2 regions of the Vibrio sp. Isolate22 genome follow, and region 1 is predicted to be linked to the other one. Evidence: predicted binding sites of a transcription regulator. Region 1 holds the regulator's gene; the other holds the start of a gene.
What was found. The regulator CRP, encoded in region 1, controls carbon source genes, mostly activating them, when cyclic AMP is high. The targets are predictions, from matches to a motif close to TGTGANNNNNNTCACA.

Region 1 (8,231 bases):
AATACAGCTTTGCGAAAGCAGACGTGACTGAACCTGGTGATGAAGGCTACCTAATGGTGGGCTTTGACGCTGAAACTGGCGAAGTCGCTGGTACAACAGGTATCGAAGCTTCGATTGGCTGGGATGTGCCTTTTTACTCGTACCACATCAGTAAAGTGGTTCACTCTTCACAGCGCCTTAAAGTGAATAACGTGGTTAAACTGTTGACGTTTGGTAATAACTACACAGGTTGCAGCGAAATTTGTACGCTGTTCTTACGTCCTGATTACCGCAAAGGCCTGAACGGTCGACTGATGTCTAAGTGTCGCTTTTTACTGATGGCTGAGCACCCAGAGCGTTTCTCGAAAACGATCTTTGCTGAGATGCGTGGTGTATCAGATGCAGAAGGCAACTCGCCATTCTGGAAATGGTTGCAAGAGCACTTCTTCTCGATTGATTTCACACTAGCCGATTACCTAACGGGTATTGGTAAGAAAGGCTTCATCGCGGATCTTATGCCGAAGCTGCCAATCTATGTAAACCTATTGAGTGAAGAAGCTCAGGCGGTGATTGGCCAAGTGCACGACAACACTCGCCCAGCATTGAAACTGCTGGAACGTGAAGGTTTCACTAATCGTGGTTACGTCGACATCTTTGATGCGGGACCAACGGTTGAGTGTGATTTAAGAAACATCGAATCTGTACGTCACTCCGTTCGAGCACAGGTTCAAATTGCAGAGCACTCTAGCTCTAAAGACTTCCTAATTGGTAATACCTCGTTTGAAAACTTCCGTGCAGTAGCCGCGAAAGGTGCGTATGACCAAGCAAGCGACACAGTGATTTTATCATCTGAAGTAGCAAGCGCTCTTGAAGTAAAAGAAGGCGATTTCGTTCGCATGCTGGCTCAATAAGAGCGGCGATTATCTGTCGAAGATTTTAAGGATAGAAGTATGACTCAGTGGATAGCAGGACAATGGGTGGCAGGTCAAGGTGACGCCATGACATCAGTAAGCCCATACAACAACGAAGTAGTGTGGCAGGGTGATAGTGCAACACCGGCACAGGTTGAATCTGCAGTGACAGCAGCTCGCGAAGCGTTTCTAGTTTGGAAAAAACTGAGCTTTGCTGAGCGTGAAGCGATCGTGTTGAAGTTCGCGGAAAAGGTAAAAGAGAATAGCGAAGAGATCGCACAGATTATCGCAAAAGAGACGGGCAAACCTATTTGGGAAACTCGCACTGAAGCAGGCGCAATGGCGGGCAAGATCGCTATCTCTATTCGTGCTTACCACGACCGTACTGGTGAAGCATCACGTGAAGCAGCGGGTAACCAAATTGTACTTCGTCACCGTCCGTTGGGCGTGATGGCGGTGTTTGGTCCTTACAACTTCCCGGGCCACCTACCTAATGGTCATATTGTTCCTGCATTGCTAGCGGGTAACACTGTGGTATTCAAACCTTCAGAGCAGACACCTTGGACAGGTGAACTTGCGATGAAGCTATGGCAAGAAGCGGGTCTTCCTGCTGGTGTAATCAACCTAGTGCAGGGTGCTAAAGAGACAGGTATCGCATTAGCGGATGCTAAAGGTCTTGATGGTGTGCTATTCACGGGTAGTGCTAATACGGGTCACATCCTTCACCGTCAATTCGCGGGTCAACCGGGCAAGATGCTGGCACTAGAGATGGGTGGTAATAACCCTATGGTGATCAGTGACCAATACGGTGATGCAGACGCAACGGTATACACCATTATTCAATCAGCGTTCATCAGTGCTGGTCAACGTTGTACATGTGCTCGTCGCCTGTATGTTCCTGTTGGCGAGAAGGGCGATCTGCTACTCGATAAACTGGTCGCAGCGACGCAAAAGATTCGTGTTGATCAGCCATTCGCTGAACCAGCTCCTTTCATGGGGCCGCAAATTTCTGAAGCTGCCGCTAAGTTTATTCTAGAGGCACAAGCTAACCTGCAATCTCTAGGTGGTATCAGCCTAGTGGAGGCAAAAGCGGGCGAAGCAGCATTTGTTTCTCCAGGCATTATCGATGCAACCAACATTGCTGAGCTACCAGATGAAGAGTACTTCGGCCCATTGCTGCAAGTGGTTCGTTACCAATCGCTAGAGCAAGCGGTTGAGTTAGCTAACGACACTCGCTTTGGTCTGTCTGCTGGCCTGGTATCAACCGACGATGCTGAGTGGGAATACTTTGTTGACCATATCCGCGCGGGTATTGTTAACCGTAACCGCCAGCTAACAGGCGCAAGTGGTGATGCTCCATTTGGTGGCCCGGGTGCGTCAGGCAACTTACGTCCAAGTGCTTACTACGCAGCGGACTACTGTGCTTACCCAATGGCTTCAATGGAAGGTGGTGAAACTCAGCTGCCAGCCACATTTAGCCCAGGTATCGAGCTGTAGTTTAGATTGATATTAAGCTAAGGCTTATTCGATAGTTATGAGATAAGGGAGCGGCGTATCGCTTCCTTATTTTACCCACGCTCAGCATCAAAATTGGGCGGCAGATAATAATAGAACAAGTATGTCACAGGCTGATGGCTGCTGACTTTGTGTCTCAGTCTCTCCCTTTCTAATCCAAATCACTAGCTTGCTAGAACCTCTGACAAGGAGTCACCATGACGCCCGATCTACTCTTTAAATCACTATGGGACGATTACATTCATAGACTTTGCCCGTCGGCAGAGAAAGTACATCACTTGCTAAAAGAAGATGAAGCGCTGATCAATGATCACATTGCACTGCGTACTTTTAATGTTGCCCCTCTAGGTATTGAAACATTAGCTAAACCTTTCCTAGAACTAGGCTACAAAGCGTGTGGTGATTACTTGTTTGAAAGTAAGAAGCTAGTGGCTAAACACTACGAACACCCCGATCCAAAACAACCGAAAGTGTTCATTAGTGAGTTGAAGGTAGAAGAGTGTTCTAGTGAACTACAGCAGATCGTTGCCAAATTGGTTGAGCAGGTTGATGCAAGTAAGCTAGAGGGACATGAATTCCTATTTGGTGGCCGCCTCTGGGATTTGAGCTTCGCTGATTTCCAACTATTAGCGAAGGAGAGCGAATACGCCTCTTGGTTAGCGGCTCACGGTTACGGTGCTAACCACTTCACGGTTAGTGTCAATCAACTGAACAAGTTTGATGAAGTTCAGGCTGTGAATGACTACCTAAGTGATGCTGGCTTTACGATTAACGCATCTGGTGGTGAAGTGAAAGGCTCTCCAGAGGTGTTATTAGAGCAATCATCAACAATGGCAGACAAAGTGCCAGTGGCATTTGTGGAAGGCAATGAGATGATTCCTGGTGGCTTCTATGAGTTCGCTAAGCGCTATGCGATGGCCAATGGTGAGCTTTATACCGGTTTTGTTGCTGCATCGGCAGACAAGATCTTCGAAAGCACCAACGGGTAACGAAAGATACGATTACGGGTTTTGTCCTAGAAACTCGGATACGCTTCGCTTCGAGAATGTTTACAAGGCGAGAGCCTCATGTGTTCCATTCGTATCTCGTATCTCGTATCTTCTCTCAATAAAGAAAAAGCCACCAAATTCGCATTTGGTGGCTTTCATATTTTTGACTCAGTTAATCGAAATTAACGAGTGCCGTATACCACGATAGTCTTACCGTGTGCAGAAATTAGGTTCTGCTCTTCTAGCATCTTCAAGATACGACCTACTGTCTCACGAGAACAACCAACGATTTGGCCAATCTCTTGACGAGTGATCTTGATTTGCATGCCGTCAGGGTGAGTCATTGCATCTGGCTGTTTCGCTAGGTTTAGTAGCGTTTGAGCGATACGACCTGTAACGTCAAGGAACGCTAAGTCACCAACCTTTTGGCTAGTTACTTGTAGGCGGCTTGCCATTTGCGCTGAAAGACGCATTAGGATGTCTGGGTTCACTTGGATAAGTTGACGGAACTTCTTGAAAGAAATTTCAGCTACTTCACAAGGAGATTTAGCACGAACCCAAGCTGTACGCTCTTGGTCTTCTTCGAACAAGCCTAGCTCACCGATGAAGTCGCCTTGGTTTAGGTAAGAAAGAATCATTTCCTTACCTTCTTCGTCTTTAATAAGAACTGCCACAGAACCTTTAACGATGTAGTACAAGGTCTCTGCCTTTTCACCAGCATGGATCAAAGTACTTTTTGAAGGGTACTTATGAATATGACAGTGTGAAAGGAACCACTCTAATGTTGGATCGGTTTGAGGTTTACCTAGAACCATAATATCTCACTTCCTCTGCAGGGGATGCTTGCCGCTTTCCGTATTTTAGCTAAGCCTGAATTGACTTCTTAGGATAAGAGCACTCGGTGAGCGCTGCAAGCTATCTTGTGTTTCGTTTAAGAATAGTATCCTTTTTCAGGTACTATTTCTTGATTTTAATCGTGACCAAGCTACGATTTTTTACGCAAAATTGTGCACATGATCACGGTATGAAAAGTAATCAGCCAGAATGTCGTTTTGTTAACCTATTTTCCCGGTTTCGATGAGTTGTTGTAGGATTGGCCTCACAATGAGCTCCATAGCAAAACTCATCTTGCCACCTGGCACCACTAGGGTGTTATGACGGGACATGAAAGAACCATCAATCATGGCCAAAAGATACGGGAAATCGACGTTTTTGATGCCGCGCAAACGTATAACAACGAAGCTTTCATCTAAACTTGGAATCCCTTTGGCGTTAAGTGGGTTTGATGTATCTACGGTTGGGACACGCTGAAAGTTGATATGAGTACGCGAAAATTGCGGCGTAATATAGTTAAGGTAATCATCCATTGAACGAACAATGGAGTCCATTACTGCTTCACGTGAGTGGCCACGATCGCGAGTGTCACGAACGAACTTTTGAATCCACTCTAGGTTTACGATAGGAACCATGCCAATCAGCAGGTCGACGTGTTGAGAGACATTAATGTCACCATCAACCACACCACCGTGTAGACCTTCGTAAAACATCACGTCTGAATTTTCAGGGATATCTTGCCATGGCGTGAAGGTGCCTGGCATTTGATTATAAGGCACAGCTTCATCGAACGTATGTAGGTAACTACGTACTTTACCTGTACCTTCATTACCGTACTTACGGAAAAACTCTTCTAATGCTGCGAAGTCGTTGGCTTGTGGGCCAAAGTAGCTGATGTGCTTACCTTGCTCACGTGCCTTGCGGATCTCCACGTCCATTTCTGGTCGAGTGAAGCGGTGAAAACTATCCCCTTCAACCCAAGCGGCCTTCACGTCCATCATGTTGAACATTTTTCGGAAGGCTTCTGAGGTAGTGGTGGTGCCGGCTCCTGAAGAACCCGTCACCGCAATAATTGGATGTTTAGCGGACATGACAACCCTTGTCTTATGAGTAACTTACTTGTTAGCAATCGTTTTCCACTATAACACGGCTCTGTGTTAAGCGCAGCTTAGAAGCGTTTTGTGAGTTGGATATCAACGGTTTCGTGCAGTTCGGAAAACACGATATTGGCCTCACCAGAAGCTAATTGATGTTTCACTTGGTCAATCTTGTTTTGTAGAGAGATCTCCACGTCGCCGTAGTCTGTACCCTCACGCAGTACGAATTCTTTGATGAGGTTTTCCAGCGTATCAGGCTCGATGTCTTTCCATGGGATGATCATAAATACTTCTCTCTTTTATGTTCATTGATATGTTGATGAGTTTGTCTAGTGATGTTTTTAGTACAACCCCAATTAGGGGCTGCGCTATCTTATCAAGGTTTCACTTATATCTTTAGTAGGCTTAGCGTTATGCTGAACCTTGGATACTTTCATAGTAGGCAGGCAGCGCTTCTTCTAACCAAAATCTTGGTTTTAGCGTACTACCAGTAATGAACCCCACATGACCCCCTTTCTGGAACAAGCGATAATCGATGTTATCTGGCAGCACGAATTTAGGAATCACATCATCAGTCATGAAAGGATCGTCTTTAGCGTGGATGATCTGAGTTGGTAGCTTTATCTTATTGAGCTTAGGAAGAGCAGAGGACTGTGCGTAATAGTCTTGAGCGTTCTTGAATCCGTGCAGAGGCGCGGTAATTCGTTCATCAAACTCATACAACTTATCAATCTTCTTGATTGTCTCAGCGGTGATGTCGAGCTTCTCTTGCAGCAGGTTAATCTTTTTTAGCGCGTTTGATTTGAGAGAGCTGAGCAGGTACATCTTGTAGAGCTTAGAAAAGCCTTTCTCAATGCGACTCGCGCAACAAGCCAGATCAAAAGGGGCTGACACTATGGTTGCTGCTGATAGCAGGGGATCGTCTGAATACTCAGCCAGATAATTTGCTAGCATGTTTCCGCCTAAAGAGATGCCGACCGCCACCTTAGGGTTGTTGGGAAACTGTGCGTGCAGGTGTCTTAGGAAAAAGCGAGCGTCTTCAACTTCGCCAGAATGGTAAGCGCGAGCCAGGCGATTCGGTTTACCGCTACAACCTCTAAAGTGCATCATCACCGACAACCAACCATCTTTCGCAAACGCATTCATCAGCCCGTTGGCATAAGGGCTCTCAAAGCTGCCCTCTAATCCGTGGAATAGGATGAAGATAGGTTTGTTGCTTGTCAGTTCATCGTTATCTGGTGATTCACTCCAAGCAAGGTCTAGGAAGTCCCCATCAGGCGTTTCTAAGGTTTGCCATGTAGGATGGAACAACGCCTGCTTTCTGATAAACCTTGGCACTAAAGTTTGTAAGTGTGGGTTAGATAAACCAGCAGCTGCGGTAAATATGGTCATAAAACAGTCCGTGCTTTTTATGGGCTTTGAAAAGTATTAAGTATTGCGATGCGCCCACGTTTTTATTTGAGCTTGGTTGATTCTCGGTGCAAGCGCAAGCCTTTCACCGAGACTCAATGTAAAAACATGTTGTGAGTAACTGATTGAATATTATCAAACTTGTACGAGCTGGCCTCTGCTTGCTATGAGTACGCGTTTTGCTAGGTGCACCGAAATATCAATACGAGAGTAAGCTTGTACCGGAACAACTCAAAAGAGAAAGAAAACGAGTTAAGGCTGAGGGGCGGGTTCAGAAAATGCGTCATAGAGGCTTTCTGCCCCGAGTAGACGACAATATTGCAGAGCCAGTGGCGCTTGTTGATTGGTGAATAGTTGCAGCGAGTTAATACAGTCGACAAGATCGGATTGCTGCTGCTTCTCAAGTTGCAGTTCAAACTGTAAGGCTTCACGGTAGAGAGAGTCGACCACATGCTCTTTAAGGTGTTTACGTAACTCTCGATAACTATGAAGTAGGGTTTCGGAGCGGCTTAGGCACTGCTGTACTTTGTGCCACTCTTCTTCTGCAAAAGACATGTGCTGCTCATCGAGCCATTTGAGGAGCAGCAGTAGATTGACGTTGCCGTGGAACTGGTTTTGCAAAGCTAAGCACGCATCTTTAACACCGCGCACACTGTAATACTGAAGGCTAAATTGCCATAGTCTTTCCAGTGTTAGTGATATTGGGGCGTGCTTTGAGCTCATAAGCTATCCATATCCTGTTCCATCTGCTCAAGCTCTTCTTGAGTGGACATCCAATCCATTTCAACTTCTTCAAGTTGTGACTTACTACTCGCTTGTAGAGCGAGTACTTCATTCAGTTTAGCCTTATTTTCAGCTTCATACAGTGAAGTGTCGGATAATTGTTGCTCGGCTTCTTCAAGAGCAAGCGTCAGTTTATCCATCTGCTTTTCAAATTGAGTCAGCTTTTTACGGGTTGGTGCGGTTAACTTACGGAACTCCGCTTCTTTACGCTTTTGCTCTTTTTTCGCAGCAGCACTGTTGGCGCCATCTTTCGCTGGAGCCTGCGCTTGTGCTTCTTTGCGTTCTACTTTTTGCTGTTCGGTTAGCCACTTGTAGTAATCGTTCAGGTCGCCGTCAAACGGTGCCACTTGGCGGTCGTGTACAAGGTACAGGTCATCAGTGGTTGCACGAAGTAGGTAACGGTCGTGCGATACGATAACCATCGCGCCTTCAAATGTTTGTAGAGCGAATGTCAGCGCCTGACGCATATCGAGATCCAAGTGGTTTGTTGGTTCATCGAGTAGCAACAGGTTCGGCTTTTGCCATACCAGCAGCGCCAATACTAAACGTGCTTTCTCACCACCTGAGAAAGGAGCCACTTTATCCAGTGCTTTCTCGCCTTGGAAGCCAAAGCTACCTAGATAATCACGCAGCTGTTGTTCGGTGTGTTTAGGCGCAATCTGCATCATGTGTTGCAGTGGTGTCTCTTCTGGGTGCAGCGTTTCTAGTTGATG
Region 2 (8,231 bases), on a different contig from region 1:
CGACCCAAGGCAGATCTCAGTGCTGTTCGAACGCTTCATCAGTAAAGAGCGTGATGAGCCGCCCGATATTGATGTCGACTTTGAGCATGAACGCCGCGAAGAAATCATCCAGTACATCTATAAAAAGTACGGTCGAGAACGTGCAGCGCTTGCTGCTACGGTCATTTCTTATCGCTTCAAAAGTGCAGTAAGGGATGTAGGTAAAGCATTGGGGCTGCAAGAAACCCAGCTTGATTACTTCATTAAGAACACCAACCGCAGAGATAAAAGCCTAGGCTGGCAAGCTCAGCTCACGCTATTAGGGCTGCAACCTGACTCTTTAAAAGGTAAGCAGTTTATCCATTTGGTTAATGAAATTATCGGTTTTCCACGCCACTTATCTCAACATGTGGGCGGCTTCGTGATCTCCTCTGGCCCCTTGTATGAATTGGTGCCTGTCGAGAACGCGGCAATGCACGATCGCACTATTATTCAATGGGATAAGGATGATCTTGAGACTCTGGGGCTGCTTAAGGTAGATGTGCTCGCACTCGGTATGCTGTCTGCAATTCGAAAATGCTTCGACCTGATCAAGCGTATTCATGGCCGCTCGTTAACGATCGCAGAGATCACTCGCCTTAAGGATGATCCTCAGGTGTACGGCATGATTCAGCGAGCAGACACCGTTGGCATATTTCAAATTGAGTCACGAGCACAAATGAGCATGCTGCCAAGGCTCAAGCCAAGGACCTACTACGACTTAGTAATTCAAATCGCTATCGTACGTCCAGGTCCAATTCAAGGTGACATGGTGCACCCTTACCTCAAACGTCGTGATGGTATTGAGCCAATCAGCTATCCATCGAAAGAGGTTGAATCCGTCCTATCTCGCACTATGGGAGTACCTATATTCCAAGAACAAGTGATAAAGCTCGCTATGGTCGCCGCAGGGTTTACAGGTGGTGAGGCGGATCAGCTCAGACGCGCGATGGCTGCTTGGAAGAAAAACGGAAACGTATTTAAATTTAAAACCAAGCTCATTGAAGGCATGCAGAAGCGAGGCTATGACATTGAGTTTGCAGAACAAATCTTTAAACAGATATGTGGTTTTGGTGAATACGGCTTCCCGGAGAGTCACTCCGCTTCGTTTGCAGTACTCGCGTATTGTTCAGCTTGGTTAAAATGCTATTACCCAGAGTGCTTCTACGCCTCCTTACTGAATAGCCAACCGATGGGGTTCTACAGCCCATCGCAATTGGTACAAGATGCTCAGCGACATAATGTGGTGATACTTCCTGTATGCGTGAATGCCTCTCAAGACAATCACACAGTTGTCTCTCAGCAAAATGGTTTAGCAATACGTTTAGGGATGAGACAAATCAAAGGCTTGAGTGAACATGGTATTCAGAGTGTGCTCGCTAACCGGCCGAGATCGGGTTATCGCCACCCTAGCCAGGTAAAACAGTTATCAATCAACAAGAAAGACATTGAGCTACTTGCTTCAGCAAATGCGCTTCACAACGTTTCAGGAGACCGCTTTCAAACTCGCTGGGCGATAATGGACTCGGCCTCTGACCTACCCTTGTTCAGCCAAATCGATGACAGCTTTGAAAAGGCTAATGACGAACAAGGATTGCAACAACCCAGTGAGATGCAGGATTTACTTGAGGATTTCACCAGTGTTGGGATCTCCTTGAATAAGCACCCTATTACGTTACTGGAAGAAGCCAACCGATTAGGTCGCTTCACTCATATGAAAGACTTAAAACAACAACGACATAAATCCATGGTCACCGTTGTTGGGCTTGTGACTGGCAAGCAATCACCCGGAACCGCAGCTGGCGTCACCTTTGTCACACTGGAAGATAATACGGGCAATATTAACGTAGTGGTATGGGGAGCAACGGCGCGCGCTCAACAGCAAGCATATCTCACAGCTAAGGCGTTAAAGGTGCAAGGCATCTTAGAAAAAGAAGGTGAAGTGGTACATGTGATTGCAGGAAAGCTTATCGACATTACCGATGAAATCGTTGGCTTAAAAACCAAGTCGCGAGACTTTCATTAACAACTCAACCCACTGTTTTATTTAGGTAAAGAGAGAAACGAAAAAGGGAAGCATCTGCCTCCCTTTATTTCAAATTGTTGAGTTATACCTCAACGTCAGCTTCCGTACGTCTTTTCTTAAATTCCCTATATAGTAATAAGCTTAAAGTCATTACAACTTTAGACGTTAACCATATCATTAAGAGGAACTACCTTAGATTGTGCGTGAAAAGTTACGTTAGTAGTAATGCATATTTCGTGACGATTAATATGCAGCGTCAATAATAGCAAACGTTTTCTATAAGGTCACTCAAAACAAACCGACTGACGGTATAATTTACAAAATCTGACGCATACGCTCTTGAGTTACCTCAACCAACAAGTCAGGTTGGAACTTAGAAATGAAGCGGTTACACCCTACTTTTTCCACCATTGCTTCATTAAAACTTCCGCTTAATGAAGTATTTAGCGTAATAAACAGGTCGTGCATTCTCGGGTCAGAGCGCACTTCGTGAGTCAGTTTGTAGCCATCCATCTCAGGCATTTCAGCATCAGTGATCATCAACAGTATTTCTTGATTGATGTCTTTACCTTCGTCACACCAACCTTTGAGTAGGTTCAATGCTTCTAAACCGTCACAACATTCAATAATGTTCAAACCCAATTGTGACAAGGTACCTTTGATTTGGTTACGCGCGGTTGAGGAGTCATCAACGATAAGTACATTACGCCCTATCATCTCTTGAGCTAACTGCTCATCTAACACACCTTCAGAGATCGATACATCGTAATCGATGATCTCAGCCAACACCTTTTCAACGTCGATGATCTCAACGATTTTGTGCTGATCTTCTTCTTGAATATGCGTGATAGCGGTTAGGTAGTTGGCGCGACCCGTTGTCTTTGGTGGCGGCTGAATTTCTGTCCACATTGTATTGACGATATTACGAACCTGCCCAACCAAAAAGCCTTGTACCGTTCGGTTGTACTCCGTAATGATCAAGTTACTCTCTTGCGATTCAGCACGCGATGGTGGAAAACCAATGGCACTGCGCAGATCAATCACAGGCACAGATTCGCCTCGCAAAGAAGCGACACCCGTAATGTGATGATGAGATCCAGGTAAACGAGTAAGTACCGGCACTTTTAGCACTTCTTTAACTTTAAATACGTTAATCGCAAATAATTGACGACTATTTAAGCTGAATAACAAGAGCTCCAGACGGTTTTCACCAACCAGTTTCGTTCTCTGATCAACCGAATTTAAAACGCCAGACATACAACACCTTAGTGACAAATAATAACTGTGGCTACAATAGCCTACTTCAATAGGTTAAAGCAAAGCGCTAATGCACAGAATGCTTAAACTAAGTACAACAAATGCTGTTATACAAAGCTTAAGTACATGGAAAGGTTCGGGGGAAGGCTAAAAGAAGAGAAAAAGAGTTAGCCTTCAATAACTTTCATTAACAACTGACCGTCATAAAGGGCTTGCTTGATAAGCGCAGCACCAGGCATCGTTGCTTGTTTGTAGAATCGAGATTCCACCAACTCTAAATCTTGGTGGTAAACCGACAAGCTCTGCTCTTCGATACACTTTTGAATCGCAGGATACAGAACGCTCTTAGCTTGGTTGATGACACCACCGACTAAGATTTTCTCTGGGTTAAACAGGTTAATCACAATCGCAATTGCTGAGCCTAGGTAACGGCCTAACTGCTCAATCACTTCAACCGCCAGTGGATCACCATCAGCCGCAGCAGCACAGATTTGTTCGATCGTAACATCTTCAAAAGCAGTCAGCGTGGATTCCTCACCATTGGCTAAACGCTCTTTAACTTGCTCACGAATCGCCTGTGAACTCGCGACCGTCTCTAAACAGCCTCGGTTACCACAGTGACACAGCTTGCCTTCATTATCGATCTGGATATGCCCCAGTTCACCGATGTTGCCGTGACGACCTTGCAAAACGCGTCCATCAAGAATAATCCCGGCACCTAAACCGTGGTGGATGGAGATTAAGACAGAGTTATCATTGTCTTGAGAGTTACCAAACAGCTTCTCCGCCAGTGCCCAAGCGCGAGTATCATTGGCAATAAAAACCGGCAAGCCCGTCTCTTTGTAGATCTCAGGGCCCAAAGCTAAATTTTCGACATTGTAATGCGGCATTTGCAACACAATACCCTGCTCTGAATTCACGAGACCAGGGAGCGTGATCGCAATACTGGTTACCCTATCGAGCTGCTCAGCATAAGTTTGGAAGAATTCGTCGATTTCGTGGAGAAGGCGTGCAAGCACATCATCTTGGTCACGTTCGTGAATGTCGATCTTAGTATCGATAAGTACATCGCCACCCAATTCATGAAGCGCAATAGTAAGATACCCACGTCCAAGACGCATCGACAAGAACTGCCAACCTTCGTTATTAGTTTGCAAGCCCACAGCAGGACGTCCACGAGTTGTGGCTTCTTGAACCGTCGTTTCGTGGATAAGGTGAGCTTCCATGAGTTCACGGGTAATTTTGGTAATACTCGCCGGAGCCAACTCACTTTGTTTGGACAGATCGATACGAGAAATAGGACCTTTAAGGTCAATTAGTTTATATACACGACCAGCATTGACCTGTTTGATATGATCAATATGGCCCGGTTGAGCCATGTACATTTTACGCTCCAAAAATCATCAACGGGATAATTTTTTTACTTTGCGAAGTAATTGTGAAGTCACTTGGTATATCGCCGTGACCAGTATCACGTATATACATGAATCTTTGTGTATCTAGTCAAATAGTTTAAGAAAAGTTAACACCCACATCGATAAATTGAGACTTAATTTTCATAAAAAAACATCACGTCTGAGTACCAAGTTCAATAAATAACAGTAAATACAGAAATATCCTCCTAGCTCCCAATAAATTATCAATTAATGCATATACTTAATTCAGTCTTCTAAAAAGATTACTGGCCTCACTCTAGGAGTATTCATGACAGCTGAATTAAGAAAAACGAAAATCGTCACAACGCTAGGCCCCTCTACCGATAAAGGCAACGTGCTTGAAGAGATCATCAAAGCCGGTGCCAATATTGTTCGTATGAACTTCTCCCACGGCAGCAGCGACGACCATATACAACGTGCAGAAAAAGTCAGAGCAATCGCAAAAAAACTGGGGACACAAATCGCTATCCTCGGCGACCTTCAAGGTCCCAAGATTCGTGTGTCGACATTCAGAGATGGAAAAATTCAACTGGCTGTTGGTGATGAGTTCACTCTCGACAGCAGCCTAGGTTTAGGTGAAGGCGACCAGCAAGCCGTTGGCCTCGACTATAAAGAGCTGCCGAATGATGTTTCCGCCGGCGACATTCTGTTGCTTGATGATGGACGTGTGCAACTCAAAGTCACCAAGGTTGAAGGTTGTCGCGTTCATACCGAAGTCATCATTGGTGGCCCGTTATCCAACAACAAAGGCATCAACAAAAAAGGCGGGGGGCTTTCTGCAGAAGCGCTAACCGACAAAGACAAGCGAGACATCGTCACCGCAGCCCAAATCCAAGTCGATTACCTAGCCGTCTCTTTCCCACGCAATGGCGAAGACATGCACTACGCTCGACAACTTGCGCGTAAAGCAGGCTTAGAAGCTCACCTTGTCGCTAAAGTCGAACGAGCAGAGACGGTATCGACCGTTGAGAACATGGATGACATCATAATGGCTTCAGATGTGGTCATGGTGGCTCGTGGTGACCTCGGAGTAGAAATTGGAGACCCTGAGTTGGTCGGTGTACAAAAACAGCTTATACGCCGCGCTAGGGCCCTTAATCGCACTATCATCACTGCAACTCAGATGATGGAATCAATGATCTCTGCTCCAATGCCTACCCGTGCTGAAGTAATGGATGTAGCGAACGCAGTACTTGATGGCACTGACGCAGTAATGCTGTCTGGTGAAACCGCTGCCGGACAATACCCAGTAGAGACAGTAAAATCGATGGCTGAAGTGTGTGTGGGTGCTGAGAAAATGGCGAACGTCAACCAATCCAACTACCGAATTGACCGCACTTTCGTGACAGCGGAAGAAACAGTATCAATGGCAACCATCTACTCTGCTAACCACATGGAAGGCATTAAAGGCGTAGTCACGCTGACTGAGTCTGGGCGCACTGCTTTGATGATGTCTCGTTTAAGTGCTGATATGCCTATCTACGCTCTATCTCGTAACGAAGGAACACTAAACCGTTGTACCTTGTATCGAGGAGTAACCCCTATCTATTTTGAGACAGAAGCCAAAGACAGCTTTGACATTGCACTATCAACACTTGCTTGCCTAAAAGAGAAAGGACACCTCAAGTTTGGTGATCTCGTGATCATTACTCAAGGCGATATCATGGACGTGGCTGGCTCAACCAACTGTATGAGAATCCTACCTGTCACCTAACTCTCAGCGCAGCGGATAAAGCCAATAAACAGCGACAACATGAGATAAAAGTAAAAGGGTTATCGAACTAAGTTCAATAACCCTTTTTTCATTTCAGTATGTTATCTCAACAAGACTAGCTATAGCTTTATTCCCGTACTATTTATCAATAACAATACTTGCCAACTGCGGCATGTGCGAACTGCGAGCATTTTCTGTTGTGGTATAAGTTTCAACGAATCGGTAGCCGGCCTCTAAACCCAATTCGTAATCATGGAGCAAATCTTCTTTGTCACTCATTAAAGAGCTCGATTTTAACGGTTTACTTGGCGCGATCTGCACCACAAAAGCATCATCCGGAGGAGAATTCAAAAAGTCTTGAGTCAACGAGTAGGTTTGGTAGTGCACCATCAACATGTCGGCCAACCCAGAATCAAACTTATCACCAATCAAATGGCTTAGACGGTAAATATCATCAGCCCCAAACAACCATCGACCGCCATTGAGTAAATCTAAATGCCCACGGTCACGCTTCTGTTCTTTAGAACGGAGGATCTGTTGCTGGAAGAAAGAAGTCCAGTCCGTCTTCCATTGCTCCACTTTTTGTTGCCAATGACCTTGAACACTATCGAACGATTCTCGGAACCACTCTAGCTCCTCGGCGGTTACCGGTTTTGGTGCTTGGATTTTCTGTTGCTGCTGTGGCGCTTGAACTAGCGGTCTTCCCTCTTCATCCGTTACTGGCTCAGTACGAATCACCACAATAGAACGAGCTTGCCTTCGCCACGCTTCTTGAACGGGAATAGAGGCAGACACACCGCCATCCACATAAGCGCTATCACCAATCAAGATCTCATCATTGTACAAACGAGGGATGGCACAAGTCGCAATCATCACCTTGTACCAATCGTCCCCCAATAGAGGGAAGTAGTGATCTCTTAAATCTTTAGAATCCGTTACCGCCGCATAGAAGTGGCGTTCACCTAAGGTTTGCCGCCCTAAATCAAGATCGAGCTTATAAGGGTAAGCCATGATTTGCTCTAAGGCCCACTCAAGCCCTAAATTCTTCCTGTGCCGTATGTAAGAGAACAGATTAAAGAACTCTGGAGACGTGGTAAGGTCAAGGACAAAGGAACGCCCTAAGCCTTTATCACGGCACAAATAGGCACATAAGTTAAGCGCACCTGCCGAGGTACCGAAAAACTCATCGAAAGGGTCAAAATTAGAAAGGAGAAAAGCGTCGAGAACGCCTGAAGTAAAAATACTTCTCTGCCCACCACCTTGAGCGACCAGTGCTGTTTTACCAGCAATAAACTTAGCGTAATAATCTAAGTCTATTGCTGTATCAATATTGGTTACAATCCCACTATTCATTATTCCCTGAGTATAAAAACTCAGCCTCGCAATAAATGGTATTAACTACCAATCGCAATAAAGCCAAATGAAAGAATGACGAAGTAAATAAACGCTGTAATTTGTAGGGCATTTTTCAGATTATGTTCCATAGACACCTCTGGCTTATTATTAATTTGTCGAGTCTCTATTTAAGTACTATCAGGTGTGTGAAGTATCTTCAAGAATCGTCGAAATTAGTCGCACGATATTGATGTAACCATCACAATTAGTAAGTGTATGGATAAGGATATACTCATGAATAACAAAGTAAATGTGACGATGTTAGTTGCGCTTCTCTCGGCTTCGAGTGTTTATGCCTCACCGGAGATCATTATTACTCCGATGGTGGGTTATACCGGTGGTGGTAGTGTCGAAGATCAAGATGGCAAAACCTATGACATGAAAG

Region 2: the regulator CRP is predicted to act here: its motif matches at 4,762-4,777, upstream of L1D55_RS15405 (ROK family protein).

What each region holds. Positions count from the first base shown of each region.
Region 1 covers NZ_JAKEUW010000009.1:8,416-16,646, reverse strand. The annotation lists gene astA (arginine N-succinyltransferase) at 1-890, shown strand, start outside; gene astD (succinylglutamate-semialdehyde dehydrogenase) at 930-2,387, shown strand; gene L1D55_RS07520 (DUF1338 domain-containing protein) at 2,603-3,394, shown strand; gene crp (cAMP-activated global transcriptional regulator CRP) at 3,577-4,209, opposite strand; gene L1D55_RS07510 (phosphoribulokinase) at 4,450-5,319, opposite strand; gene L1D55_RS07505 (YheU family protein) at 5,397-5,609, opposite strand; gene L1D55_RS07500 (hydrolase) at 5,737-6,717, opposite strand; gene L1D55_RS07495 (TIGR02444 family protein) at 6,988-7,458, opposite strand; gene L1D55_RS07490 (ABC transporter ATP-binding protein) at 7,455-8,231, opposite strand, start outside.
Region 2 covers NZ_JAKEUW010000026.1:12,999-21,229, forward strand. The annotation lists gene L1D55_RS15395 (error-prone DNA polymerase) at 1-2,044, shown strand, start outside; gene L1D55_RS15400 (chemotaxis protein CheV) at 2,360-3,301, opposite strand; gene L1D55_RS15405 (ROK family protein) at 3,469-4,686, opposite strand; gene pyk (pyruvate kinase) at 5,006-6,451, shown strand; gene L1D55_RS15415 (DUF6363 domain-containing protein) at 6,590-7,804, opposite strand; gene L1D55_RS15420 (porin family protein) at 8,081-8,231, shown strand, end outside.